DNA from 3 places in the Dechloromonas aromatica RCB genome. Region 2 is predicted to be linked to each of the others. Evidence: predicted binding sites of a transcription regulator. Region 2 holds the regulator's gene; each other region holds the start of a gene.
The links. The regulator sigma-54, encoded in region 2, starts transcription at its own class of promoters, with help from an activator protein. The targets are predictions, from matches to a motif close to TGGCACGCTTNCTGCTNA.

Region 1 (9,729 bases), 1.6 Mb from region 2:
ATCGACATGGCTGTCGTCACCAACGATATCTACACCGCCGAGGATGCCAAGTTTCTGGTCAATCACTCGGCGCTCGCGCCGGAGCGCATCATCGGCGTTGAAACCGGCGGCTGCCCGCACACGGCCATCCGCGAGGATGCCTCGATCAATCTTGAGGCCATCGACCGCCTGCAACGCGCTTTCCCCGCTGTCGAACTGATCCTCGTCGAATCCGGCGGCGACAATCTGGCCGCCACTTTCTCGCCCGAGCTGTCAGACCTGACCATCTATGTGATCGACGTCGCCGCTGGCGAGAAGATCCCGCGCAAGGGCGGGCCAGGCATCACCAAGTCCGACCTGCTGGTCATCAACAAGATCGATCTGGCACCAATGGTTGGCGCCTCACTGGAAGTCATGGCGCACGACGCCAAGGTTCAGCGTGGCGAGCGGCCTTTTGTCTTTACCAATCTGAAGACTGGCCACGGCCTGGAGACCATCATCGAATTCATCCGCGAGAAAGGGATGCTCTAGCCGGTCGCATCAGGTTCAGGCACTCGAGCGAGGCCGCAAGGTCCAGGGCACTGAAGTCGTCAAAGTTCTTCAGGGTCGGGTTCGCCCCTTTTTCCAGCAGCAGCTTGACCAGATCCGGTTTGCTGTTGGACGACACGTACATCAGGCAACTGGCGCCATTGCCGTTTTGCTGGTCGATGTTGATGCCGGCCGCAATCAGGCGCTCGATCACCGCATGGCTGCCGTTGTAGCAGGCCAGCCACAGGGCATTGCAGCCATCGGCATTGAGCACGTCGAGATTCACACCCAGTGCCAGCAGTTCATCGACAATATCGAGCCGCCCCAGCTTGGCCGCCCGCATCAGCGGCGTAAAACGGCCATCGGCCTGCAGCGCATCGATGTTGTCGGCGGGAAAGCGATAGTCGGCAAGAAATGCGGCGAGTTGGGGGCTCATGATTATTCCTTTTGGCGTTGGGGATAAGGCGGGCCGGTTTCGATACGCTCGTCGGTAATCGGCGTCCCGACCGTAAAGTGATAGACGCTCTGGTAGCGCTGGCCGCTCAGTCCGGCCACTTGATGTACCGGATCGTCGAAGAAGCAACCAATGCCGGTGCCGCGCACCCCGGCCGCTTCGGCTTCAAGATAAAGCACCTGCCCGACCAGCCCGGCTTCGCGCAATAGTTCGCGGTACCCGTGAGCATCTGCGGTGGCCGCCTCGAATTCGCCGAGCATGCCGAGCGAAAAGGCGCTGGTCGAGGCGATGTCCTGATGACACGACAGCGAGCGAGCCAGGCGTTGCATTTCCTGCAAACCCATTTCGGCGAGCTGGATCAGGCCAAGGTGAGCCGGGCACTCCGGATCGAAGTCGGCAACCGGACGACGGCCGGCGAAGCGCTGCTCGGCCGGGACCAGCGCGGCCGGCAAGGCCGTGGCCGCAGCCGGAGAACGCGGCAGCAGATAGAGACCGCTCGCCAGGCCTTCAACCCGCAGCACAAAAAGCAGTAGATGAATGCGGGGTGAGGTCTGCTGAGCCAGCCACGGGCTCTGCGGCCGAGGCAGCACGGCATCGAGCATCCGGTAGAAGGCGGGTTTGGACAAGCTGTAGCGCGGGTCGAAACGCTGGCCGCTACGGCGCTGGCGAATGATCTGTGCGGCTCCGACCGGGTTCGGATGGGGGCCAAGTGGCGGCAATGGTGCAAAACCCATGCTTCCCTGAGCGCGGACCATCCCCTCCCGGCTGGCGGCAGCAACCTGATCGATGGCCGGCCAGCGATAGCCGGGCGATGGATCGATGCGGCTGGGCTTTCCTTGCCAATCAGCGGCGTTCAGCCATTCGACCAGCAATTCCGCGGTGGGCGGCATGCTCAGGCCGGGGGCACGGATGGCGAGCAAGAGTTCCGGCTCTTCGGTTTCGGTAAAGGCGTAGCGCGACGACGGGAAATCGTCCGCCCGGTCCAGCCCGAGGTTGTGGCCCAAGGTTTTGCCATCGATGGCGAGCGGCACCACTTCCCAGCCGAGCAGCGCGGCAGCATAAGCCAGGGCGCCAATGGCGTGACCAACATCAAGCTGGCAGTAGCGAAAGGCGCGTTCGCCATATTTCCACGCTTCGCGCCACATGATGCTGGACAGGCCAACGGCCAGCCACGCCTCACCCGCCACCGGGCCACGTAGCGCGCGCCCTTCGAGGGCGTGATCTTCGGGGTCGTAGTGATGCAGGCCGTCGCCAACGCCTGGCAAACCGGCGCTCAGCACATAGGCTTCAACCGGATGCAGGTTGCCGGACGACGGATTGCAGCGCAGGGCCCAGCGGTTCGGGCCCCAGCTTTTCCAGGCAGAGAGGCCAAAGGAGAGTTCGAGCAGCGCACCGAGGCTGTTCAGGTCGGGAGTAATCGGACAATCAGGCTGGGCCGGCAGTTGAGCGAAGCAGCGCTCGTAACGGTCAGCCGTCAGCGGCAGTTCAAGTTGCGGCGCCCCGGGATAGTGGCGAAAGGCGGCTGGCTGTGCGTCCCAGTCCAGCTGGCCGGGGCCTTCGGCGTAGGCGTCGAAGCGGTGTTTGGTCCGCGCGTGGTAGGCGCGAACGATGTCTTGCGGGGTATCCGGCACGATTCGGGGGCTTTCTGGCTGAGTGTTCAACGACAGGCGGTGACCCGGAAATCGGCAATGCCGACCTCCCCGTCGCTCTCGTAGACAGCCACGGCGCTCAGTTGTTCGCCTTCGCACATGGTGCTGACCGAGGCACCGGTTTGCGGCGTGTAGACGATGCCGTGCATCGAGCAGCGCAGGTAGCGCCCGGAGTAGTCGAATACCTGAGCCTCCTCGCAATCAAGGCGGCGTGGCATGTGCACGCAGCGGTTGAGGTAGGCATAGACCACGCCTTCGAAGCGCAGGAGAAGAAACTCCTCTTCCCGCCCCTCGAAAACCAGGCTCAGCTTGCGGTGCTGGCCATTGGCCAGCTCACCACTCGGACAGACGGCAAACTTCGGCGCGTAACGCTCCACTCCATCATCCCTTCTTCAGGCACCCCGCCAACGCCGAATCCATGGTGGCGAGATGGGTGGCAAACCACTCGGGCAAGGCCCTGACGTAATTGCGGGCCATGCCCAGTCGGCCAGCGGCCACGCCGCGGGAAAAATGGGCCAATTCGCCCAACACGCGCAGGTGCTCGCTGTTGTGCTCGCCGATGGCCGGGAAACGGCAGGCTTTCATCAGCTTGCCTTCGTGCTCGAAATGCTGCCGGGTATGTTCGTGCAGGCGGACGAAAAGCGCCGGGAATTCCTCGTCGGACGCAACGAGCAAGGCATAAGCCAACTCGACGAATTCCCGGTGGGTGCCATCCATTTCCGGCACCCCCAGCGCATGGCGGGTTTCATCCCAAACCATCAAATCGCCCCGTGCGTTTCGCGCTTGGCGTTATTGGTGGTTTTCATCGCATCGTCGAGGCTCATGGTGGCCGACTTGAACTTGTAGGATTTGAGGGCGTTATAGACCGTGGCTACCTTGTCGGCGGCGCTCAGTCCCTTGAAATCGCCCTTGTCCAGCGCGACCAGATCGGCCAGTTCGTTCCAGACCATGCCCTGAACCAACGGAATGAAGGCGACCGTCGCACCATTGGCGATGGTCGAGAAGGCATTGGGAATATTGACCGTGAAGAAAACGGCAATCGTCCCGGCGTTGAATTCGGCGCCGAACTTCTCAAGCACGAACGGAAACTGCTGCAGTTCGTCCAGCGAGCCGGAAATCAGCTTCAGCCCCGCTGCATCACCGAGCAGGACAGCCTGCTTGAGCACTTCTGTCGGCGGCTTGCGGCGACCATTGGCATCGGCCACTTCACCTTCCTGCAGGATTAGTTCGCCCCGATAGGCGACGAGCCCGCCGTCGCTGGCGGCTTCCTTGAAATTGGCATTGAAGAAAAGGGATTCGTAACGATCAAGCGACATGTTGCTTCCTTGGTGGATTGAATTAATTTGGCGGCATCAGGCGGCAACTGCGGCGCCGATCAGATCGAAGACGTCGGCTTCAATCAGTTCGAGCTTCTGTTTCTTGCAGAAGCGGCGTTCCTTGTCGGTCGGGTTCTGGATCAGCACCCAGCCGGCCGGCTCGGCGGCGGCGTAGATAATGTCGGACATCACCATGCGCTCGGTATCGCGGTTCAGGCGCAGGCCCATCAGCAGGTATTGCTTGCCCTTGCGCAGTTCCTTGACCACCGGCGGGATCGAGAAGCCGCCCATCAGCTCGGTAATGAAATCGACGTAATCCGCATCGGAGGCGATGTAGTTGGCTTCCGGCTTCGGGGTACCCATCGGTTTGTAGAGAATGGGCAGGGCCGGGTTGATCACCTCGGTCTTCTGGTAGGCAACGCCATCCCAGAAATACAGCTTGTAGCGAAAATCGGTACCCCCCAGACGGGCTATGCCGACGATCAGGTTGTGCGGCAGGTCGGCGTAGGAGTCCTGCAACTGCGTGTCGCGGTTGATATCGATGACGTAGTGCGGCGCAATCGCCTTGATCCAGTCGTGTACGGCACCGCGCGTCCAGGCCGTTTCGCCATAAGTACGGTTGAGGAACTTGGTGACCGCGCTGCGGCCGCGTTTCAGCTCGACATTCATCGCGGCGCGCGGAAATTCGTACATCAGCTTGGCCGCCATCGGCTTGCCATCATTCATCGCGTAGATCAGCGAATCGCTGTCGGCCGGAATCGGCGCACCAGTCGCCGCATTTTTCACATCAGCCAGCACGCCGGGGCCAAGATAGGGAACGATGCTGCCGTCCTTGAGGCCGGCCAGCAGTTTTTCGCGCAGTTCTGGGGTCATTTTGTTTGCTCGGTAAGAGGGGTAAGCCTTTTGAGCAAATTCCACGCCCGACAGCAATGCACGCAGTGGCGCGGGTCTTCAGGCGTCCCAATTTGGGATTGTCATCTTTGCAACAAAGACCTGCCACCGGGAAATACATTTGGTCGATTGCGCTGATGCAGCTGACGAGCAAACTACTTAAAATACGCAGCAATGAAAGTCGCCTTTATCTCCCTCTCTCGCTTCTGCCGCACGATGGCGCTTGCCGCATTGGCGGGCTTGCTGCTGAGCAGTTGCGGCACAACCAAAGGCCCTCGCTCCTATCAGTCGGAAACCTTCCCAAGCGAAACGCCATTCCAGTATTACAGCAGCCGGGAACCTGATAACGCCTGTGAAATTGCCAAGCGCGCCCTGCTCAGCCAGGGCTATCAGATCGATGATGCGAAGCCCCGCAGCATTCGTGGCGAGAAATATTTCAGACCCAAGCCCGATGAAGCCAACACGCTGACCATTACGCTGGTTTGCCTTCCCAGCAGCCTGGGCACGGTGATTTACGCCAATGCCCTTGAAACCCAGTATGAAATGAAGTCGAAAGGGACCAATGCGGGCGTCAGCGTTTCTGCGCTCGGCTCTGTGTCGCTGCCCTGGGCCGTCGACAAGGACACGCTCGTCAAGGTTGGCGAGGAAACCATTACGGCGGCCGACTTTTACAAACGCTTATTCGACCTGATCAAGTCGCTGGACGCCTGACGCAGGCAGCCGCTACGGTTTCACAAGGTCGACAAGCTCACCTCGGCCACCCCGCCGATGACCAGAAATTCATCCTCGCCCTGCAAGACGCCCGGTAACAGGCCGCAATGGAAGAAAATCTTGGTCAGCGGAATGTCGACCGCGAGAATGTAGTCGCCAAACTCGCAGGCGCGGTCGCGACTGCAGGTAAAAGAATTGAGATTATTGAGCAGCACCACGTGTTGCCCCTTGCCCCGGCTTTCCAGCACTTCGTGATCGGCCAGGCGGTTGACGCCGCGATAGAGCGTGACATGGCGAGCACCATGATGACGCCGGGCCAGTTCGAACTGACAGAAGGTGTAAACCAGATCCAGCTGGGCCTCGATGGCATTGGTGCCATACAAGCCCTGCGCCCGCATTTCCTGATAGCGCCGGTAGGCGCTGCCTGATGGATCGCGCAGCGGCTGGCCATGGTAGCGCGGCGTCAGGCCGAAGCGCGATTCGACCCAGCCCTTGAGCACAGCGCCCTCGCGGCTGTCGGCATCGAAACTCCAGCCGCGGATCATCTTGATGTAATTGGCCTTGGCCCGACCTTTCTTGTCGCCGCTGAAGCCCATGTCCTCGGGGCGCTCCAGCCGGAAATGCACTGTCAGGTAGTCGCGAAAGACGTCAGCCCGCGCTTCCGGCGCTGCCGCTTCCAGGCGCTGAAACAGGTTGCGGTGCAGTTCGGCGACGCCGTCGAGCAACAGTTCTGCCGGGTAGCGCTGGAAGGTCAGGCTACCGAGCACAACGGCCGGCAGGTTGCAGCGATTGATCGGCAGTCGGGCCTCGCGCGGCAGTGTCGCTTGGAGAGTTGCGCCGGCCAGAAGGCCGCCGCTGCCTCGCAAAGAGTCAGAGTGGAGACTGTCGTCTCCTGAGTGCGGTTTTGTCTCGCCTGGGCTCGACGCATTGTCGTCACCCCTACAAATCGTAGGGACATTGTCGGATGTATTCGCTCCGACCGCCACCGGCTCATTTTCTATTTTCATTGAATAATCAATCAATTACGGCCTGCCAGTCGACCTGGCACGCTACATGCAGAAGGAGAGACGCGACTCTCAAAGATTCCTTCGCAAATCGACTGACAGACTAAGGAGATTACACCATGGCAAAACTCCGTCAATGCGCCATCTACGGCAAAGGCGGTATCGGCAAGTCCACCACCACCCAGAATCTGGTGGCGGCACTCGCTGAATCCGGCAAGAAAGTTATGATCGTTGGCTGCGACCCGAAAGCCGACTCAACCCGCCTGATCCTGCATAGCAAGGCTCAGACCACCGTGATGCACCTGGCTGCTGAAGCCGGCTCGGTGGAAGACCTCGAACTGGAAGACGTGCTCTCCGTCGGCTTCGGCGGCATCAAATGCGTTGAATCCGGTGGCCCGGAACCCGGTGTTGGTTGTGCCGGTCGCGGCGTCATCACCGCCATCAACTTCCTCGAAGAAGAAGGCGCTTATGACGAAGACCTCGACTTCGTGTTCTACGACGTGCTGGGTGACGTGGTCTGCGGTGGCTTCGCCATGCCGATCCGTGAAAACAAGGCGCAGGAAATCTACATCGTCTGTTCCGGCGAAATGATGGCCATGTACGCCGCCAACAACATTGCCAAGGGCATCGTGAAGTATGCGAACTCCGGCGGTGTCCGTCTGGCCGGCCTGATCTGCAACAGCCGCAACACTGACCGCGAAGACGAATTGATCATGGCCCTGGCTGGTCGCCTCGGCACCACGATGATCCACTTCGTGCCGCGTGACAACGCTGTTCAGCACGCTGAAATCCGCCGCATGACCATGGTCGAATACGATCCGAAGCACAAGCAGGCTGACGAATATCGCCAGCTCGCCAACAAGATCGTCAATAACACCAACTTCGTCATCCCGACCCCGATCGAGATGGAAGAGCTGGAAGAACTGCTGATGGAATTCGGCATCATGGAAGCGGAAGACGAGTCCATCGTCGGCCAGACCGCTGCCGAACTGGCTGCTGCTGCCGCCTAAGCTGTGCAAGACACGGCGGGGTGCTCAAGCGCCCCGCCACTTTCAACCAGTACGTCGGCCACAGATTGGTGGCGGCGTCAGGAGGAAAACATGACGACTCTGTCTCGCGAAGAAACCGAAGCCCTCATTGCCGAGGTGCTTGAGGTTTATCCGGAAAAAGCCCAGAAGGACCGTGCCAAGCATCTGGCGGTCAATGACCAATCTGTTGAACAATCCAAGAAGTGCATCACTTCCAACCGCAAGTCCCTGCCGGGCGTCATGACCATTCGTGGTTGTGCCTACGCTGGCTCCAAGGGCGTGGTCTGGGGTCCGATCAAGGACATGATCCACATCTCGCACGGCCCTGTCGGCTGCGGTCAGTATTCCCGCGCCGGTCGCCGTAACTACTACGTCGGCACCACCGGCGTCGATACCTTCGGCACGATGAACTTCACCTCCGATTTCCAGGAGAAGGACATTGTGTTCGGCGGCGACAAGAAGCTCGCCAAGCTGATCGACGAAGTCGAACTGCTCTTCCCGCTGCACAAGGGAATCTCGGTCCAGTCCGAGTGCCCGATCGGTCTGATCGGCGACGACATCGAGTCCGTCTCCAAGAAGGCTGCCGCCGTCATCGACAAGCCGGTCGTCCCGGTGCGTTGCGAAGGCTTCCGCGGTGTTTCCCAGTCCCTCGGCCACCACATCGCCAACGACGCGATCCGTGACTGGGTGCTCGACAAGCGCGACGGCGCCGCCTTCGAATCGACTCCGTACGACGTCGCCATCATCGGTGACTACAACATCGGTGGCGACGCCTGGGCCACCCGCATCCTGCTCGAAGAGATGGGCCTGCGTGTTGTGGCTCAGTGGTCCGGCGACGGCACCATTGCCGAAATGATGAACACGCCGAAGGTCAAGCTGAACCTGCTGCACTGCTACCGTTCGATGAACTACATCTCGCGTCACATGGAAGAGAAGTACGGCATTCCTTACCTGGAATACAACTTCTTCGGCCCGACCAAGATCATCGAATCCCTGCGAAAGATCGCCGCCTTCTTCGACGATTCCGTCAAGGAAAAGACCGAAGCCGTGATCGCCCGCTACAAGCCGATGATGGACGAGATCATCGCCAAGTACAAACCGCGTCTCGAGGGCAAGAAGGTCATGCTCTACGTCGGCGGCCTGCGTCCGCGTCACGTTATCGGCGCCTACGAAGATCTCGGCATGGAAGTCATCGGCACCGGCTACGAATTCGGCCACAACGACGACTACGACCGCACGATCAAAGAGATGGGCGATGCCACCCTGCTCTACGACGACGTCACCGGTTTCGAGCTGGAAGAATTCGTCAAGCGCCTGAAGCCCGACATGGTCGGCTCCGGCATCAAGGAAAAGTACATCTTCCAGAAGATGGGCATTCCGCTGCGCCAGATGCACTCCTGGGATTACTCGGGCCCGTACCACGGTTACGACGGTTTCGCGATCTTCGCCCGTGACATGGACATCGCCCTGTCCAACCCGACCTTCAAGAACCTTGTTCCGCCATGGAAGAAGGTTGCTGCTGAAGAAGTCAAGAAGGCCGCCTGACCTAGCTCAGTAAATCCTTAACCTTGAGCCCGCAGCCGCGAATGAGCGGGGCGGGCAAGGAGATAGCAATGCAAACCGCAGACAACATCAAGCCCTGTTACCCGCTGTTCCGCGACGACGACTACAAGAAGAACCTCGCTGAAAAACGCGAACTCTTCGAAGAAGGCCACGGCCCGGAAAAGGTCTGGGAAACCTTCGTCTGGACGACGACCAAGGAATATCAGGAACTCAACTTCAAGCGCGAAGCCCTGACCGTCGATCCGGCCAAGGCCTGCCAGCCGCTCGGCGCCGTCCTCTGCGCCTCCGGCTTCCACAAGACCCTGCCCTACGTGCATGGCTCGCAAGGTTGTGTCGCCTATTTCCGCACCTACTTCAACCGTCACTTCAAGGAACCGTGCTCCTGCGTGTCCGACTCGATGACGGAAGACGCCGCCGTGTTCGGCGGGCAGAAGAACATGCACGACGGTCTGGCCAACGCCAAGGCCATCTACAAGCCGGACATGATCGCTGTCTCGACCACCTGCATGGCCGAAGTCATCGGTGACGACCTGAATGCCTTCATCAACAACTCCAAGAAGGACGGCCACATCCCCCAGGATTACCCGGTCCCCTTCGCCCACACCC
Region 2 (9,729 bases):
CGGCAAAGGCTCCATCATGAAGATGGGCGATGCCGAAATCGACGAAGGCATTCAGGTCGTGTCGACCGGTTCGCTCGGTCTGGACATTGCGCTGGGCGTTGGCGGTCTGCCACGCGGCCGTGTCGTTGAAATCTATGGTCCGGAATCCTCCGGCAAGACCACGCTCTGTCTGCAGGTCGTGGCCGAAATGCAGAAGCTCGGTGGCGTTGCCGCCTTCATCGACGCCGAACACGCGCTCGATCCGCAATATGCCCAGAAGCTCGGCGTCAATGTCGGCGACCTGCTGATCTCGCAGCCGGATACCGGCGAACAGGCCCTCGAAATTGCTGACATGCTGGTCCGCTCCGGCTCAGTCGACATCATCGTCGTCGACTCGGTCGCCGCCCTTACCCCGCGCGCCGAAATCGAAGGCGAAATGGGCGACCAGATGGTCGGCCTGCATGCCCGCCTGATGTCGCAGGCCCTGCGCAAGCTGACTGCCAATATCAAGAAGACCAACACGCTGGTCATCTTCATCAACCAGATCCGGATGAAGATCGGCGTCATGTTCGGTTCGCCGGAAACCACCACTGGTGGCAATGCGCTCAAGTTCTACGCCTCCGTCCGCCTCGACATCCGCCGTATCGGCGCGATCAAGAAGGGTGACGAAGTCATCGGCAGCGAAACCAAGGTCAAGGTCGTCAAGAACAAGGTCGCCCCACCCTTCCGCGAAGCCATTTTCGACATCCTCTACGGCGAGGGTATTTCCCGCCAGGGCGAAATCGTCGAAATGGGTGTTGCCCACAAACTGGTCGACAAGTCCGGTGCCTGGTATGCCTACAAGGGCGAAAAGATCGGCCAGGGCAAGGACAATGCCCGTGAATTCCTGAAAGCCAATCCGGAAATCGCCCAGGAAATCGAAGCCGGCATTCGTGAGGCTGCCAGCACCAACGTGATCAAGCCGGTCAAGGCGGCCAAGGCAGCGGATGCCTGACCAGGCGTCGAGCGGAAGTCCCGTCGTTAATGACGGGCTTCGCGAGACAGAGCCCGACTCTGGCGCTGTCGAGCGCCGCTCAAAGTCAGGGCGAGGAAGCGCCGGGCTGCAGTCCGGCGCGACGCAGTTGCGCGTGCGCGCCCTGCAACTCCTGACCCGGCGTGATTACTGCCGGGCCGAGTTGAAGGCCAAGCTCGCGGCGCACGCCGAGTTCGAGGAGGAACTCGACGGCGTACTCGACACCCTGCAGGCCGAACGCCTGCTTTCCGATCACCGCTACGCCACCCAGCGTGTCGTGGCGCGAGCCGGTCGCTACGGAAATGCCCGCCTGAAGCAGGAGCTTCGGCAAAAAGGCGTCGGTGATGATGACATCGCCACCGCCTTGCCGGAAGCCGGCGACGAGACGGATCGCTGCCGGGCTATTTGGGCAAAGAAATTCGGCCATCTGCCGGAATCTGCCGAAGAGCGTGCCAAACAGATGCGTTTCCTGCAATATCGCGGTTTTTCCGGTGATGCCATTCGCCGGGTGATGCGCGGAGTCGATCAATGAATAGCCCAGTCGCCAAACTTTCGGCCAACAACCTGAAAAAACGCTACAAGACGCGGACGGTCGTCGAAGATGTTTCCTTCGAGGTCAAATCCGGCGAGGTTGTCGGCCTTCTCGGCCCGAATGGCGCCGGCAAGACCACCTGTTTCTACATGATCGTCGGTTTGGTGGCGGCCGATGGTGGCGAGGTCTACATCGACGACAACCGACTGACCCATCTGCCGATGCACAGTCGGGCCCGTCTCGGTTTGTCCTACCTGCCGCAGGAAGCCTCTGTTTTCCGCAAGCTGAACGTCGAGGAAAACATCCGCGCCGTTCTCGAATTGCTCAAGCTGCCTGAGGCTGAATTAAATGACCGGCTGGAAGGGCTGCTCAACGAACTGCACGTTGGACATGTCCGCCACGTCAATGCCTCTGCATTATCCGGCGGTGAGCGTCGGCGGGTTGAAATTGCCCGCGCCCTGGCCACCAATCCGCGTTTTATCCTGCTCGATGAGCCTTTTGCCGGGGTTGACCCGATTGCCGTGCTCGAAATCCAGAAGATCATTCGCTTCTTGAAAGAGCGTGGCATTGGTGTCCTGATCACCGACCACAATGTCCGCGAAACCCTTGGTATCTGCGACCACGCCTACATTATCAACGCCGGAAATGTATTGGCCGCTGGACGGCCGGCCGAAATCGTGGAGAATGAAAGCGTACGGAAGGTTTATCTCGGCGAGCATTTCAGGCTCTAACCGACAGACCCCACCCGACACTATCCGATGAAGCCCGCTCTCCAGCTAAAACTATCCCAGCATCTGGCGCTGACTCCTCAGCTCCAGCAGTCGATCAAGCTACTTCAGTTGTCGACGGTGGAAATGCAACAGGAAATCGAGCGTTATCTGCTCGAAAATCCCATGCTGGAACGCGAAGACGAGCATGGCGGGGATAATTTCTCAGCCGCCCAGCAGTTCGACGCGCCCCAAAGCAACGAAGGTGAGCGCGAGCAAAAGGTTGAGCGGGAAGAACGGGATGCCCGCGAGGAACGCGAGCAGGATGTGCCATCGGCTCCGTCGGAGGTGGACGATGACCGCTGGGCCTCCGATGCCGGGACCTTTACCGGCGCCGGTCGCGATGAAGACGACGATAGCGATTCCCGCGACATCCATGCGGCCAACGTCAGCCTGCGTGACCATCTGGGCTGGCAACTGGGCATGACCCAGCTATCGGAGCGCGACCGCAGTCTGGTGCGTTTCCTGATCGAAGCACTCGATGATGATGGCTATCTCTCGGCGCCGCTGGTCGAGTTGTGGGAAACCCTGCCGCCGGAATACGAAATTGAAATCGAAGAGCTGGAAATTGCGCTGCGCCATATCCAGAATTTCGACCCGATCGGCATTGGTGCCCGCAGTCTTCAGGAATGCCTGCAGCTTCAGCTCAAGGTTTTGCCGGTATGTGCCGAACGTACACTGGCCCTGGCTATTGTCGACAAGCATCTCGAACTGCTCGCCGCCCGTGATTTCGCCAAGATTCGTCGTCTGACAGGTTGCGATGACGAGGCTTTGAAGGCGGCGCACAGCCTGATCACCAGCCTCAACCCACGGCCAGCTGCCGGGTATGCCCAGATTGAAGCGCGCTACATCACGCCGGATGTGATCGTGAAGAAGCTAAAGGGCAAGTGGACCGCCTACATCAATCCGGATGCCTACCCTCGGTTGCGCATCAACCGTCTGTATGCCGAAATTCTCGCCAAGCAGCGGCGGGGCAACGGCAATCTATCTACGCAGTTGCAGGAGGCGCGCTGGCTGATCAAGAATGTCCAGCAGCGCTTCGAAACCATACACCGTGTCACGCAGACCATTGTCGATCGCCAGCGCCAGTTCTTCGAACACGGCGAAGTGGCCATGCGGCCGCTGGTGCTGCGTGAAATCGCCGATATTCTCGGCCTGCACGAGTCGACTGTATCGCGGGTGACCAGCCAGAAATACATGGCGACACCGCGCGGTATCTTCGAACTGAAATACTTCTTTGGCAGCCATGTCTCCACCGATAGCGGTGGTGCTTGTTCTGCTACGGCCATCCGCGCCCTGATCAAGCAATTGATTGCGGCTGAGGATGGCAAGAAGCCCTTGTCGGATAGCCAATTATCCGAAATACTAGGCCAGCAGGGAATCGTAGTTGCCCGACGGACGGTTGCCAAATACCGCGAGTCGCTCAACATCCCCCCGGTCAATTTACGCAAGACCCTGTAGAGAGAGGAGAAAAAAGTGAATCTGCAGATTAGTGGTCACCACATCGAAGTTACCCCCGCCCTGCGCGAATACGTCGAAAACAAGCTGGATCCCGTGGTCCGTCATTTCGACAAGGTAACCGGCGTTAGCGTCGTTTTGTCCGTCGAAAAGCTGAAGCAGAAAGCGGAAGTGACTGTGCACGTGCCAGGCAAGGACATGCATGCCGAAGAGTCCGGCGACGACCTGTACGCTGCCATTGATGCGCTGTTCGACAAGCTGGACCGCCAAGTTCAGAAATACAAGCAAAAGGTTCAGGATCACCATCGCGGTGACAAGCCGGGACTGATTGACGCTGCTGAATAAGCGCCGACAGGCCGCAGCCATGGCTGCGGCCTTGCTTTATTACCCTTCCCTATGAACCCTCTTATCAATCTTCTGACCGCTGACCAGGTATTGCTCGATCTTGAAGCGAGCAGCAAAAAACGGGTTTTCGAACAGGCGGGAATTCTCTTCGAAACTCGACTCGGACTGGCGCGCTCAACAATCTTTGACAGCCTCTTCGCCCGCGAAAAACTGGGCTCTACCGGACTGGGTCAGGGGGTCGCGATTCCCCATGGCCGGATTAAAGGTCTCAAGCAGGCAGCCGGTGCATTTATGCGCCTGGCGACACCTGTTCCCTTCGATTCGCCGGATGGTCGTCCGGTCGATCTTCTTTTCGTCCTGCTCGTTCCCGAGCAGGCTACCGAGCAGCATCTGCAGATTCTTTCCGAACTTGCCCAGCGTTTTTCCGATCGGGCATTCCGCGAAAAGCTGCAACTTGCCCCTGATTCTGCGGCCGTCCTTGCACTGTTTCAGTCCTGAGAAACGTCTGTGCGTCACGTTAACCTTGTACAGCTCTATGAGGACAACCGCGACAAACTGCTATTGAACTGGCACATTGGCCACCAGGCTGATCGCCGGATTGAAATCAAGGGGTCGAACAACTACGGCGCAGATCTGGTCGGCCACATCAACATCATTCATCCGGAACGTCTGCAGGTCCTGGGCCTGGCCGAATACGAATGGGCGATGCGCATTGGTGAGCGGCGTTTTGCCCAGATGCTTTCTGATCTGCTCGGTGCGCAGCCTCCAGCACTGATTGTCGCCGATGGTCTGACGCCGCCGCCGCTGGTTGAAGAAACCTGCATGCAGTTTTCGACGCCGCTGATCTTTTCACCGAAGCCCTGCTCGGCGGTGATTGATCTGCTCCGCATCTATCTATCGGCCCGTTTGGCCGATACCGTCAGCCTCCATGGTGTATTCATGGATGTTCTGGGCATGGGGGTTTTGATCACCGGCGATTCCGGTGTGGGCAAGTCCGAGCTCGCGCTTGAGTTGATCTCACGGGGCCATGGCCTGGTCGCCGACGATGTGGTCGAGATGGCCCGGATCGCACCAACCACCATAGAGGGGCGTTGCCCGGGAATGTTGCGCGATTTTCTCGAAGTGCGCGGCCTCGGCTTGCTCAACATTCGAACCATTTTCGGTGAAACCGCCTCACGCCGGAAAATGAAGCTCAAATTGATCGTACATTTGCAGAAAACCGTTGCTGCGGCAGATGCGCCGAGGTTGCCGCTGGATGCGCAAACGCAGGAAGTGCTTGGCGTACCGGTTCGCAAAGTGGTTATCCCGGTGGCGGCCGGGCGCAATCTGGCCGTCTTGTTGGAGGCCGCGGTTCGTAACACGATCCTGCAATTACGCGGCATTGATAGCCTTCAGGATTTCATGGATCGCCAGCAGCGCACGATGCTTGACGATGATGCATGAATGGCCGATAGTACGTTGGCCTTTTCCATTCGACCAAGGGGACATTCAATGAAGAAACTGATCGCTCTGCTGCTCGTTACATTCTCAGCCACTGCGGTTTACGCCGCTGACGATTGCGCTGCCCGTGCCGCCGAAAAGAAGCTGGCCGGAGCTGCCAAGAACAGCTTCATGAAGAAGTGTACGGCCGACGCGGCGCCGGCTGAAAATTCTGCCTGTGCTGCAACCGCCAAGGAAAAGAAGCTGGCTGGCGCTGCCAAGAACAGCTTCATGAAGAAGTGCACGGCTGACGCTGCCGCCAAGTGATTTACTAGGAATTCGTTATATCGGCCATCTGCGGATGGCCGGTTTTCGTTTACAGGTGCTCGAATTCCGCCGTGTCGGCCACCGGGTCGTTACCGGAGTTACCGAAGCTGATGCGGCCCTTGCCGTCGAGCTGTAGCTCATGGCGGCGCACCATCACTTCCTGGCGGCCAGTCAGTGAGACGAAGGTGCCATTGGTGCTCGAATCCACCAGATAAAATCCATCACCACGCCGTTCGATGCGGGCATGCTGGCGCGAAGCTTTGCGATCATCAACGATCAGTTTGCAGTTGAGGTCGCGGCCAATGGTCAGCACCGGTGTTTTATCATCGACCAAGAAGGCCTTGCCGTGGTGGCGGACGCACAGGCGTTCGACCGGAAGCTGGCTGCTTTGTCCAAAAGTGGAGTGCGGGTAGGATCCTCCGCCCTGATAGCTGGGCCAGTGAATCTGGAATAATGGAAGTGCAATTGCATTTTCAGTGACGGTACCCAGATCCGGCATGGCATCGGCGGTGATGACGCCTGGCTGCGGGATCTCCTCGACCAGAACTGAACTGCACAAAATCTGGTCACGCCGGGCAATGCCCGCAATTCGTGCCGCCGTAGCGACTGCTGGGCCACTCAGCTTGTCGCCACTTTCAGTGACCATGCCGCAGTGCAGGCCAATACGAATGGTTAGCTTGAGCCCGGAAACCGGCGGCAGGTCGGCAATCCGCTGCTGCATGTCGATGGCGGCTTGGCAAGCTTCTTCGCCCGACTCGAAGGCGGCCAGCAACTCGTCACCGACAATCTGGATTGTTCGTCCCTTATAACCATCGATGGAACGCTTCATGCGCTTCAGGCAACGCTCAACCGCGTGCATCGCCTCCTTGTCCCCGAGCCGCTCGAATAGAGCTGTGCTGCCGGAGACATCGGCAAACATGACGATCAATTTGCGTTGGGTGGAGCTCATGGGCTGCCGGCAACCTGAGGTTGGGATTTAATATTGTATCGGACTTGCATTATATGACGACTCGCTTGTAAAGCCCATTATGCAGTCTGGCTTATCGGGATCATGCCGCTGATCGGCATCTCCGGCGCGTCAAAGGCGATATCGCCCTCGTCGACCGGAGTGTCCAGCGTCAAACCCCGGAAATCGAACAGGTCGGCATCAGCGAGATGCGATGGGACGACATTTTGCATGGCGGTGAAAACGGATTCCGTGCGACCGGGGTAACGTTTATCCCATTCCTGCATCATCTCCCGGATTTTCTGGCGCTGCAGGTTGTCCTGCGAGCCGCAAAGGTTGCACGGAATGATCGGGAATTCCATGCCGCGGGCGAATTTGGCAATATCCGCTTCCGCACAATAGGCGAGCGGACGGATCACGACATGCGACTTGTCATCGGTCACCAGCTTCGGCGGCATGGCCTTGAGTTTCCCGCCAAAGAGCAGGTTCAGGAAAAGTGTATGCACCATGTCGTCGCGATGGTGTCCCAGCGCGATCTTGTTGGCGCCGAGCTCCTTGGCCGTCCGGTAGATGATGCCGCGTCGCAGTCTTGAGCAGAGCGAGCAGGTCGTCTTGCCTTCGGGAATCTTTTCCTTGACGACGGAATAGGTGTCGGCCTCGACGATGCGGTATTCGATACCGATCGATTCGAAATAGCGCGGCAAGATATCGGCCGGAAAACCGGGCTGCTTCTGGTCGAGGTTCATCGCGATCAACCGGAATTTGACCGGAGCACGCTGCTGGAGGGCCATCAGCATGGCGAGCAGCGTGTAGGAATCCTTGCCGCCGGAGACACAGACAAGAACGGTATCGCCATCTTCGATCATGTTGTAGTCGATGATCGCTTTGCCGGTCCGGCCTTCGAGATATTTGCGCAGCTTTTGCAGGGTGTTCGAGGGTGTCATGATGCCAAGAGGAGTGCTTTCGATGTGGACACAATCCGGCCACTCGGAAAAATAGCGAGTTTACCTCGTGTGCTTGGCAAGTTAGTGGATTTTCAGCCCGTTGATTATGGGGCGGAAGTGTAGGCAAGCAGCAGTGCTTGCAACTCCTTGACCTTGATTGGTTTTGCCAGATAGTCATCCATTCCGGCAGCCAGGCAAGCATCCCGGTCGTCTTGCATGGCTGCGGCAGTCATCGCGATGATGGGGGTGCGCGGTAGTTGCATGGCCGCTTCGCGCGCCCGAATGCGCTGGGTCGCCTCGACACCACTCATGACGGGCATTTGCATGTCCATCAGGATGATGTCGAAGGATTGGCTGGCAAGGATATCGAGGGCTTCCTGTCCATTTTGGGCCAATGTTCCATGGTGCCCCCATTTGTTGAGGAGGCCGAGCGCCAACTTCTGGTTGGTCGGATGATCTTCGACCAGCAGGATGTTCAGGACGCGTTGCGCCTCGCGCAGGGAGTGGCGTGTCAGTAGCGGGCTGGGTTCCGGTGAGGATTCCTTTGGGCTGTTATCGAACAGGCGGCCAAGGGCGGAGAGCAATTCGTCTGATGAGATCGGCTTGGCGAAGAATCCGGCAATGCCGGCCTCCTGACAACGTAGCGCATCACCCCGCAGGGCACCCGAGGAGAGCATCAACATTGGGGGCAAAGCGGGATGCTCGGCGTGCAGATGGCGGGCAAGCTCATAACCATCCATCTCAGGCATCTGGGCATCGAGCAGGATGCAATCGAACTGGCTGCCTTGCTCACGCATCAGCGCTAGTGCTGTCTTTCCCGAGTCGGCTTCCTGGCAAGTGACATGCAAGGTGGCCAGCATGCCGCGGAGAATGCGCCGGTTAGTGGCGTTGTCATCAACGATAAGCATGTGACGGCCCGTCACGTCGACAGGGTGAATCACGAGCGGAATAGCGTTTTCCGAGATCTGCAACTGGACTGAGAAATGAAAGGTACTCCCCTTGCCCGGCTCGCTATGTAACCACAACGTACCGCCCATCAACTCGACCAGGCGGCGACAAATCGAGAGGCCCAGGCCGGTGCCTCCGTATTTCCGGGTGGTCGACGAGTCTTCCTGGGCAAAGGCATCGAAAATCAGCATCTGCTTGTCGGCCGAGATGCCAATCCCCGTATCGCGCACTGCGAAGTGGATGACAGCGTGGCCGTTCTGAAGCTGCATCAAGTCAGCTTGGAGGGCAATCTCGCCCTGTTCGGTGAATTTGATGGCATTGCCGACCAGGTTAACGAGTACCTGCCGGATCCGGCTGGGGTCGCCCTTAACAAATCGGGGAACGTCATGCACTACGTCACTGAGTATCTCGATGTCTTTCTCATGGGCCCGCAGCGCCAGCGGTTTCAGTGTGTCGGCAATCAGACGATGCAGGTCAAAGGGGATGTCTTCGACCTGTAGCTTCCCGGCTTCAATCTTCGAAAAATCGAGGATGTCGTTGATGACGGTGAGCAAGGATTCGGCCGAGGATTTTGCGATGTTTAGGTATTCACGTTGTTCCTCGGTCAATGCGGTTTCGAGGGCGAGATCCGTCATGCCGATGACCCCGTTCATCGGTGTCCTGATTTCGTGGCTCATGTTAGCCAGAAAATCACTCTTTGCCCGGTTGGCCGCTTCCGCCGCTTCCTTGGCCCGCAGCACCTCGATCTCTGCTCGTTTCCGGTCAGTGATGTCGACAATGATGCCGAGTAATCCCGAAACGCTGCCGTCGCGGCGGGTCAATACCGCTTTGCGGTAAATTGTTTCGTGAGCGATGCCGTCCTGGCTATGGACTGTGGCTTCGTAGGTTTGCGTGCCCTTGGCGGCAAAAAGATCAGCATCCATTTCTGCATGCTGACGAGCGTCTTCTGCTGGCAAAAGATCGTGCAGCGTGCGCCCGATGAAGGCTTCGCGGCGAACCTCAAAGAACTGTTCGAAAGCGCGGTTGAGTCTGATATAGCGCCCGCTGCCGTC
Region 3 (9,729 bases), 1.2 Mb from region 2:
TTTCAGCGCTTCTGGCCGGGTTCAGGCGAACTGCCCGGCCACCCAGCCCGACGACCAGGCCCACTGGAAGTTGTAGCCGCCCAGCCAACCGGTCACATCGACCACCTCGCCCACGAAGAACAAGCCCGGCACCGCCTTGGCCTCCATTGTCTTCGATGACAGCGCATCGGTCGACACGCCGCCCAGTGTGACTTCCGCCTTGGCAAATCCGAGCGTACCCGCCGGCATCAGTGGCCAGGCATTGAGTCGGGTGGCGACCGTTTCCAGATCACGCCGGCTCAGTTCACTGATTGGACGAGTCACCAGTTTTTCGCCGCCCTGCAGCGCACACCATTCATGGGCAAAACGCCGAGGAAGCCTTTCTGCCAGCAGGTTAGGTAGATGCACCCGGCCCTGCCGGTGCTCTTCCAGCCAGGCACCTGTATCGAGACCAGGCAACAGGTCGATCTCGACCGGTTGTTTCTTGCCACTTCTGTACTCCTGCATCTGCCAGTAGCTGGAAATCTGCAGGATGGCCGGGCCGGACAGGCCGCGATGAGTAATCAGCACGTTCTCGCGGAATTGGGCGTCTTCGAACTGGGCAACGGCATCGAGCGTCGCACCCGCCAGGGGTTTCATCGGCTCAAGCAGTTCCGGCGCCAAGGCCAATGGCACGAGGGCGGGTTTGGGCGGAATGACCGGAACGGCGAATTGTTCGGCCAGGCGGTAGCCAAACGGACTGGCCCCGATTTTCGGAATGGCCAGACCGCCAGTAGCGACCACCAGAGATTGACAGGAGAAGCTGCCGTTATCGGTAGCAACGGCATAGCGCTTCACCGCCTCGCCCTCGTTCCGTTCGATATGCTTGACCGCACATGGAAAGGCCCATTTCACCCCGCCATCGTCGCAGGCATCGCGCAGCATATCGATGATCTCTTCGGCCGATTCGTCGCAGAACAACTGGCCATGTTCGCGCTCATGATAAGGAATACGCCGCTTCTCGATCATCGCAATAAAGTCGAGCTGAGAAAAACGGGCAAGTGCCGAGCGGCAAAAATGGGGGTTATGCGAAAGATAGTTGTCAGCGCTGACTGTGCGATTGGTGAAGTTACAGCGCCCACCACCCGATATACGGATGCGCTCGCCCAGTTTTTCGGCATGATCAAGCAGCAGCACCCGTCGGCCACGGGCCGCGGCCTGTGCGGCGCACATCATGCCGGCCGCGCCGGCGCCGATGATGATCACGTCAAAATGCATGGAAATCCTGTCCGGAAAAAACTTGCGCTAAAACGCGGCGGATTCTAACACCGGGCATCACCATGCCCGAAAAGCTCCTATTTCTTGATAAATAGGCGTACCTTAGGAACGCAACGCCACCTTTTGGCAATATTGTTTCGGATTCTCCATTAACCATCCGCAATACCAGAATTTCCGGTACTTTTAAGCACCAACGGGACATGACGAACCATTTTTTCAGTCTTGAATCTCAAACAAATGTTTGCCTCTGAAATAAGCTAATGAGTTGATACAAATCAACAAAGTAGTGATGTTGCATTGCAACAATTATGCAAAAATACTGTTACAATTGATTTGCTGTAATTATTAATTTTCTCTTCTAGGAGCGTCCGATGTCTATCAATCCCGAGCAGTTAGCCGCCGCCAACAAGGCCGCCATTGATTCACTGTTGTCCGTTGCCAATACCGCCCTGGCTTCAGCCGAGCGCATCGCCACCCTGAACCTCGAAACCGCCCGCTCCGTAATCGAAGACTCCGTCTCCGGCGCCAAGGCGCTGATGGGTGCAAAAGACCCTCAGGAAGCCCTGTCCATCCAGGCCTCCCTGACTCAGCCGAACGTCGAGAAGGCCGTCGCCTACTCACGCTCCATCTACGAAATTTCCGCCCAGACCCAGGAACAACTGGCCAAGATGGTTGAAGCCCAGTTCGGCGACTTTCAGAAGTCGGTTGCCAGCATGCTCGAAAAGGCTGCCAAGGCTGCTCCGGGCGGTTCCGATGTTGCTGTCAATGCATTCCAGAGCGCCATTGCTGCAGCCACCAGCACTTTCGAAAACATGCGCAAGGCTGCTCAGCAAGTCACCGAATTGGCCCAGAGCAATATGGCCGCTGCCACCAGCGCCACCACCAAGGCTGTCAAGAAGAGCAAGTAAGCTCTCTTTGCCTGCGCAAAAAAGCCCGCGTTGACCGCGGGCTTTTTTGTGGGCAAGGCACCGGCAGCGCAATGCCAAGCGATAAGAATACGCCCCTAGGCCACCTCGGCCATCGGGACCAGAAAGTCCTTGCTGATACCGTCGCCGAGCAAATAGATTCGATCCATGAAATCGGTCAGCCACTCGTGCAGCCCTTGCGCCAGGATATCCTCGATCCGACCATAGTGCAGCTGGGCATGCAGCAAGCCGGCCTGGCGCGCAGTTTCTCCGGACTGACGATTGGCAATCAGATCGAGATTCTTGATCACGCTGTTCATGCAGAAGTGGAGCGAGCGCGGCATGTCCTTGTTGAGAATCAGCAGTTCGGCGACCCGATCTGGGGTAATCGCGTCCCGATACACCTTGCGATAAACCTCGAAGGCCGAGACCGAGCGTAGCAAGGCGCCCCACTCGTAGAAATCGGTGGCCCCTTCGTCGCCCAATGGACGCAGGACGTGGTATTTGAAGTCAAGGATGCGGGCCGTGTTGTCAGCCCGTTCGAGCAGCGTCCCGATACGGATAAAATTGTAGGCTTCGTCCTGCAACAGCGTTCCCAGGGTGGTACCCCGCGACAGCGATGAACGCACTTTGACCCACTCGAAATAATCGCTGATCCCCGCACTGAGTAGTTGCTCAAAACTGCGATCACGGGCTTCCAGCCACGTGTAGTTCAAGGTTTCCCACATTTCGGTGGTCAGCGTGCCGCGCACGGCATGGGCGTTCTCGCGAGCCAGCCGCAGGCAACTATGAATGGACGAATAATTATCCGGGTCGCTGACCATGAATTTCAGGACATTTTCACCATTAACCACTGAATATTTGGCGGCAAAAGCCTCTTCCAGGCTATTCAGGACGATGATCGCGTTCCAGTTCTGGTTGGCCGCTTCCTCGGATTGCGGAACCATCGACATTTGCCACGTCACGTCGAGCAGACGGGCCAGGTTTTCGGCCCGCTCGATATAGCGGGACATCCAGAACAGGTGATCGGCAGTACGACTCAGCATGGCTTAATCCTCCAGAACCCAGGTGTCTTTGGTACCGCCGCCCTGCGACGAATTCACGACCAGCGAGCCCTTGGTCAGCGCGACGCGAGTCAGGCCGCCAGGCACCATGTTCACGCACTCTCCAGACGACAGGACGAAGGGGCGCAGGTCAAGGTGGCGCGGCGCGATGCCCTCTTCGACGAAAGTCGGACAGTTGGACAGCGCCAGCGTCGGCTGGGCAATGTAGCCATCCGGCTTGTCGATCAGCAACTTGCGGAAATGTTCGATCTGCTCCTTGGTCGAAGCCGGGCCGACCAACATGCCGTAACCACCGGCGCCATGCACTTCCTTGACCACCAGTTCCGGCAGGTGATCAAGCACGTAGGCCAGATCATCCGGCTTGCGGCACATGTAGGTCGGTACATTATTCAGCTTCGGTTCCTCACCGAGGTAGAAGCGAATCATTTCCGGCACGTAGGGATAGATCGACTTGTCATCGGCGACACCAGTGCCAACCGCGTTCGCCAGCGTCACATTGCCGGCCTGATAGGCTCGGATGATGCCCGGCACGCCGAGCGATGAATCTTCGCGGAAGACTGTCGGGTCCATGAAGTCATCGTCGAGGCGGCGGTAGATCACATCAACCCGCTGCGGCCCCTGCGTCGTCCGCATATAGACCACTTCGTCCTTGACGAACAGGTCACGACCTTCGACCAACTCGACGCCCATCTGCTGGGCGAGGAAGGTGTGTTCGAAATAGGCGCTGTTGTAGGCACCCGGCGTCAGCACGACGACTGTCGGGTTCGATACACCCTGTGGCGCCACGGCGCGCAGTTTCTCCAGCAGCATGTCCGGGTAATGCTGAACCGGTGCCACCTTGTGCTTGGCAAACAGTTCGGGGAAAAGACGCATCATCATCTTGCGATCTTCAAGCATGTATGACACGCCGGACGGTACGCGCAGATTGTCTTCCAGCACGTAGAACTCGCCCTCACCGGCCCGCACAATATCAACGCCGGTGATGTGCGCGTAAATCCCGCCCGGCACATCAACACCTTTCATGACCGGACGATACTGCGCGTTGTTCAGCACCTGCTCGGCAGGAATGATGCCGGCCTTTAGAATCTCCTGATCGTGGTAGACGTCCCACAGGAACATGTTCAACGCCTTGACGCGCTGGCGCAGCCCGGACTGCAGCGCCTTCCACTCAGTCGATGGAATGACGCGGGGAATGATGTCGAAGGGAATCAGGCGCTCCTTGCCAGCCTCCTCGCCATAGACCGCAAAGGTAATACCGACCCGATGAAAGGCCAGATCGGCTTCGGCCCGCTTACGCTCAATGCGCTCGGGTGGAGTTGCCTTGAGCCAGTCTTCGTACCCCTTGTAGTGCGCACGGACACCGCCATTGGCGTCATACATCTCGTTATAGAAGTTCATTTTTCCACTCGTCGCTGAGGATGCTCTCGTACAGGTTTCAGCAGGTTCCATGCCACCTGCAAACAAGCCTTAAATCATGCGCCGAATAGCTCTTTTTAACTATTGACGCACCGCAAAGGTGCGACAGATTTTCAAGATGGTGCAAATAAAAAACCCGCCGGATCGCTCCGACGGGTTTCTGGTACAGCCAGCTCGAAATGCTTAGGCGCGTTCGAAGATGACCGCAATACCTTGGCCGCCACCGATACACATGGTGACCAGTGCGTACTTGCCGCCAATGCGTTCCAGTTCATACAGCGCCTTGGTGGCGATGAAGGCACCGGAACAGCCAACCGGGTGACCGAGGGCGATCGCGCCGCCGTTCGGGTTGGTCTTGGCCGGATCAAGGCCGAGCACCTTGGAAACCGACAGTGCCTGGGCAGCGAAGGCTTCGTTGGACTCGATGACATCCATTTGATCCAGGGTCAGGCCAGCCTTCTTCAGGGCAGCCTTGGTCGCCGGGATCGGGCCTTCGCCCATGACATCGTTCGGCACGCCGGCAACGGCATAGCCAGCGATACGGGCACGAGCCTTGTGACCAGCCTTGGCAGCCACATCAGCGGCAGCCAGCACGAAGAAAGCAGCGCCGTCGTTGATGCCGGAAGCGTTACCGGCGGTAACGGTACCGTCCTTCTTGAAGGCCGGCTTCATCTTGGCCAGGGATTCCATGGTCGTGCCACGCTTCAGGTGCTCGTCGGTGTCGAACACCACGTCGCCCTTGCGGGTCTGCTTGACGATCGGCACGATCTGCGACTTGAAGTAGCCGGCATCAATGGCGGCAGCAGCGCGACGCTGCGATTCGACAGCGAAGGCATCCTGGTCTTCACGGCTGAAGCCATGCTTGGCAGCGAGGTTTTCAGCAGTAATACCCATGTGACCAACGCCAAACGGATCGGTCAGCACGGCAACCATCGAGTCGATGGCCTTGGTGTCACCCATGCGAGCACCGTTGCGCAGTGCCGGCAGCAAGTAGGCAGCCTTGGACATGACTTCAACGCCGCCGCCGATACCGTAGTCGGCATCACCCAGCATCAGGTTCTGGGCGGTCGTCACGATACCTTGCAGACCGGAAGCGCACAGGCGGGAAACCTGCATGGCGACGGAATCCATCGACAAGCCGGCCTGGATGGAAGCAACGCGGGAAACATAGGCGTAGCGGGAATCGGTCGGCATCGTGGTGCCGACGGTTACGTAGTTGATTGCTTGGGGATCGACACCGGAACGGGCAATCGCTTCCTTCATGACGATACCAGCCAGCTCGGTAGATTCGAAATCGGCCAGGGCACCACCAAAAGCACCAATAGCGGAACGAACTGCGCTCAGAACGACGACATCTCTGCTCATGTAACTACCTCCACTTGGAAATTGATTCAGCCCACCAAACTGGCAAGCCCCAACAAAAACAGCAACAACATCCACAACACCGTGGCTCGCCAGACGAGTCCGACGGCGCTCTGCATAAAATCTACGTCGGCCGGGTCACCCAGACCCAACTCGGCACGATCGGATACTTCCACGCCATCCGCCACCGGCCGTCCCAACTGGACGCCGAGGGCACCAGCACCGGCCGCCAGCACAATACCCATGTCGCGGTCCGGCCACTGTGCCGGCTGGGTACGCCAGCAATAGGCAGCGTCCTCGAAATCGCCAACGATGGCGAAAGCCGAAGCGGTCGCTCGCAAAGGCAGCCAGTCGATCATACCGAAAACTTGTTTGGAAAAAATGAAAAAATCATTGCTCTGGCCGGCATTTTCGCTATTCCAGCGATCACGGACAATCAGTGAAAGGCGGTAGAGCAAGGCACCGCAAGGTCCGGGCAACAGGATAAACCACAGCAAGACGGCAAATACGTGGCGATGTGAAGCCCCCAGCGCCCCTTCGATGGAAAGCCGGGCAATATCTTCAGAGCCAAGGTTATAGGTTGAGCGCCCCTGCCATTCGCCAAGCAATTGCCGGGCTCGCTCCAAGTCACCCAGGCGCAAGGCCAACTGGATTTCGGTGTAGTGATGACTGAACTGCCGGAAGCCCATGGTCAGGTACAGCACGCCGATATTGAGCAGCAGGCCGAAGACCGGGTTCAGCGAGTAAAGCAAGCCGTAGGCAATCGCCACGACCAGCACAGGCAACAACACCGCCAAGCACCAGGCAAGTACGCCATGCCTGTAGGCACCGGCGTTGAAGCGGGATTCGATAAAATCCGCCCATGCGCCAAGCGGATCAGCAACAACACGCCGGTAATCAAGGGGTTGCAGCTGCTCGATGAGAAAAACTGCAATCAGCGAGAGAAGACTCATGGGGTACCGATGCTTGCCGTATTCGGCTTATTTTGGTGTCTTAAAGTGCCACGATACCACAAGCTCAAGCGCCGTGGAGAAGCCCGAGACGCTCGCTCAGCGAACGGATCATGCCAGCGGTGGCGCCCCAGATGAAATACTCGCCATAAGGCATGGCGAAGTAGTTGCGCAGCGCACCACGGTAATGCAACGAATGCTGCTGATGATTGGCCGGATCAAGCAGGAAAGAAAGCGGTACTTCGAAGATCTCGGCGACCTCAAAAGGATCGGGCTGCAGATCGAAAGGCGGCCTGACCAGTGCCACCACCGGCGTCACACGAAAACCGGTACCGGTTCGATATTCCGGGAGAAAGCCGACAATCTCGACCCGCTCGCGAGGCAAGCCGATTTCTTCCTCAGTCTCGCGCAAGGCGGTGTGTATTGGCGAGAGGTCCTCTTCTTCCACACGACCGCCGGGAAAACTGATCTGCCCAGCATGATCTCTCAGATGAGCTGTACGCTGGGTTAGCAGGACAGTGTGCCCAGCCTCACGCAGAACAATAGGAAAAAGTACAGCTGCTGGCGTCAGAGGCTGGTCGTCGACACCATCCTCCTGGACGAAATGACCAGCCAGCGGCTCGGGCAGCAAACTGGCCCGCAAGCGCTCCAAATCAATCGTCATGCCGCCGCAGAGTCTTCCTCGATTTCAGCGTGTACGGCAGCCAGCGCATCCTGCAGCGTTTCCTCCTGGAGATCGTTGATCGTCGTTGCCACCAGATCAGCTGACTCGATCGCACCGACTGGTAGGCGCTTGCTGTCGAGGCTGGCAATCAGGACCGCCGAAGCACCAGCCACACGTAGCAATGCCTGCCGCTCCCCCATGAGCATTTCCAGCTCTTCGCGCAATAGCGCTATTTCCTGATCTCTTTTTGGCACTTTCTCTCTCCTAAAATCTTTTTTTCAGTGTCATGGTACTGCCATCGCGCTGCATTTCCATCCGATTCAGGAAACTCATGCCAAGCAGGGCAATCGGCATCTCGTTCTGATGAATCAGCGCATCGACATTGTGCAGCGTGACACCTGCAATACGCACGGTATCGAGTTGAACCTTGCTCACCACCACCTGGCCATTGGCGGTGTTAGTCAATGCCTTCTGGCCGCGATTGAAATCCAGACCAATCCGGCGGGCATCCGTTGCTCCCAGTGAAATCATGCTCGCCCCGGTATCCACCAGAAAACGAACTGATGTTCCGTTGATATTACCTGTCGTAAAGAAGTGTCCCTGGACATCGGCGGTCATGATGATCTTGTCCGAACCATCACCATTACCAGCACCAATGGCATGTTGGCCAACGCGCAGGGGACGTTTCTTGCCGCCCACCTCAATCGTTGCCTGATCCCCCTGAATGGACACCACCTTTACGCCATCCACAGTCTGCCCAACCGGCACCGCCTGAGGCTCACCTCCATTGATCATCAACATCGCCTTGCTGCCCATGATGCCGGCCAACCCGACATCCTGCGCCATCACCGAAGCCGGAGGCAGGCACACCAGCAAAACAAGCAGCGTAGAATAACGCTTCGCGTTTCGGGACATCTTTACCATGCAACCAGTCGCCATCTTTCGTCACTCTCCCACTGAAGGTCCGGGCTATTTTGCCATATTCCTTGAGCAGCACGGGATTCCATGGCAATTGATTGCCATCGACGAAGGCGCCACGGTACCAAGCACAGCCGACGGTTTTTCTGGCCTGTGCTTCATGGGCGGCCCGATGAGTGTCAATGATCCGCTGCACTGGATCGAACCGGTCTGCGCGCTGATTCGAAACGCCGCCGCTCAAAACATTCCGGTCATCGGCCACTGCCTGGGTGGTCAATTGATGAGCAAGGCGCTCGGTGGCCAGATCACGAAAAATCCGGTCAAGGAAATCGGTTGGGGCAATGTGCTGGGTGAGGACAACACCATCGCCCGCCACTGGCTCGGCGACCATGCCGGCAAGCACGGCACGGTCTTCCAGTGGCACGGCGAAACCTTCAGCATCCCGGCAGAAGCAACCCGTTTGTTCGCCGGTAGCCACTGCGCCAACCAGATGTTTGTCCTGGGACCACATCTCGGCATGCAGTGTCATGTCGAGATGACACCAGAAATGATCGGCACTTGGTGCGAGCAATGGGCCGACGAGGCCATCGCGGTTGCCGACCAACCGAGCGCACAAACGCCCGAGGTCATGCAAGAGCAGATCGGCGAACGCCTGCCGCGCATGCGCCATCTGTCGAATCAACTTTATTCTGTATGGATCAACGGACTACAACGCTGAAAATCGGCCTCAGTAAAACAAAACGGGCAGCCTAACTGCCCGTTTTGTTTTACTACCCCCCAGACTCAGTCTCGGAAATTACCGTACTTGATCGGAAAATCGGTAATCGACTTGGTAATCAGCGCAATACAGCCCTGCAGATCATCGCGCTTGGCCCCCTGGACCCGCACGGTATCGCCCTGGATCGAAGCCTGGACCTTGAGCTTGCCGTCCTTAACCAACTTGACGATCTTCTTGGCCAGGTCGCTATCGATTCCATCCTTGATTTTCATCTCCTGCTTGACCTTGTTGCCGGAGACGCTGACCACCTTCTGGTGATCCAGGCGCTTGACGCTTTCCTTCTCCTTCTTTTCCATGGCCGGGAAAAGCAGATCCTTGATCTGATCGAGCTGGAAGTCGGAATCGCCCCACAGCGTGATGACCTTGTCCTTCTCGTTCAACTCGACCTTGGCACTAGTACCCTTGAAGTCGTAACGATTGTCGATCTGGCGCGAAG

Region 1: nifH (nitrogenase iron protein) is a predicted target of sigma-54. The motif match lies at 6,571-6,588, and genes of this name have one in related genera.
Region 3: DARO_RS15475 (circularly permuted type 2 ATP-grasp protein) is a predicted target of sigma-54. The motif match lies at 4,641-4,658, and genes of this name have one in related genera.

What each region holds. Positions count from the first base shown of each region.
Region 1 covers NC_007298.1:1,542,452-1,552,180, reverse strand. Annotated here, with positions in the region: gene ureG (urease accessory protein UreG) at 1-510, shown strand, start outside; gene DARO_RS07375 (ankyrin repeat domain-containing protein) at 485-943, opposite strand; gene DARO_RS07370 (nitroreductase family protein) at 946-2,622, opposite strand; gene DARO_RS07365 (Rieske 2Fe-2S domain-containing protein) at 2,619-2,987, opposite strand; gene DARO_RS07360 (hemerythrin family protein) at 2,992-3,369, opposite strand; gene DARO_RS07355 (hypothetical protein) at 3,369-3,926, opposite strand; gene DARO_RS07350 (SIR2 family protein) at 3,963-4,799, opposite strand; gene DARO_RS07345 (DUF2242 domain-containing protein) at 4,992-5,528, shown strand; gene DARO_RS07340 (NAD(+)--dinitrogen-reductase ADP-D-ribosyltransferase) at 5,549-6,394, opposite strand; gene nifH (nitrogenase iron protein) at 6,652-7,542, shown strand; gene nifD (nitrogenase molybdenum-iron protein alpha chain) at 7,633-9,105, shown strand; gene nifK (nitrogenase molybdenum-iron protein subunit beta) at 9,174-9,729, shown strand, end outside.
Region 2 covers NC_007298.1:4,442,030-4,451,758, reverse strand. Annotated here, with positions in the region: gene recA (recombinase RecA) at 1-973, shown strand, start outside; gene recX (recombination regulator RecX) at 1,107-1,523, shown strand; gene lptB (LPS export ABC transporter ATP-binding protein) at 1,520-2,254, shown strand; gene DARO_RS21130 (RNA polymerase factor sigma-54) at 2,282-3,751, shown strand; gene hpf (ribosome hibernation-promoting factor, HPF/YfiA family) at 3,767-4,093, shown strand; gene ptsN (PTS IIA-like nitrogen regulatory protein PtsN) at 4,145-4,591, shown strand; gene hprK (HPr(Ser) kinase/phosphatase) at 4,601-5,536, shown strand; gene DARO_RS21110 (hypothetical protein) at 5,585-5,839, shown strand; gene DARO_RS21105 (adenylate/guanylate cyclase domain-containing protein) at 5,889-6,788, opposite strand; gene ttcA (tRNA 2-thiocytidine(32) synthetase TtcA) at 6,866-7,729, opposite strand; gene DARO_RS21095 (response regulator) at 7,834-9,729, opposite strand, start outside.
Region 3 covers NC_007298.1:3,263,210-3,272,938, forward strand. Annotated here, with positions in the region: gene DARO_RS15460 (BaiN/RdsA family NAD(P)/FAD-dependent oxidoreductase) at 22-1,236, opposite strand; gene DARO_RS15465 (phasin family protein) at 1,608-2,144, shown strand; gene DARO_RS15470 (alpha-E domain-containing protein) at 2,240-3,187, opposite strand; gene DARO_RS15475 (circularly permuted type 2 ATP-grasp protein) at 3,191-4,603, opposite strand; gene DARO_RS15480 (acetyl-CoA C-acyltransferase family protein) at 4,805-5,986, opposite strand; gene DARO_RS15485 (CobD/CbiB family protein) at 6,013-6,936, opposite strand; gene DARO_RS15490 (CoA pyrophosphatase) at 7,001-7,597, opposite strand; gene DARO_RS15495 (hypothetical protein) at 7,594-7,851, opposite strand; gene DARO_RS15500 (TIGR02281 family clan AA aspartic protease) at 7,862-8,521, opposite strand; gene DARO_RS15505 (type 1 glutamine amidotransferase) at 8,520-9,233, shown strand; gene DARO_RS15510 (YajQ family cyclic di-GMP-binding protein) at 9,299-9,729, opposite strand, start outside.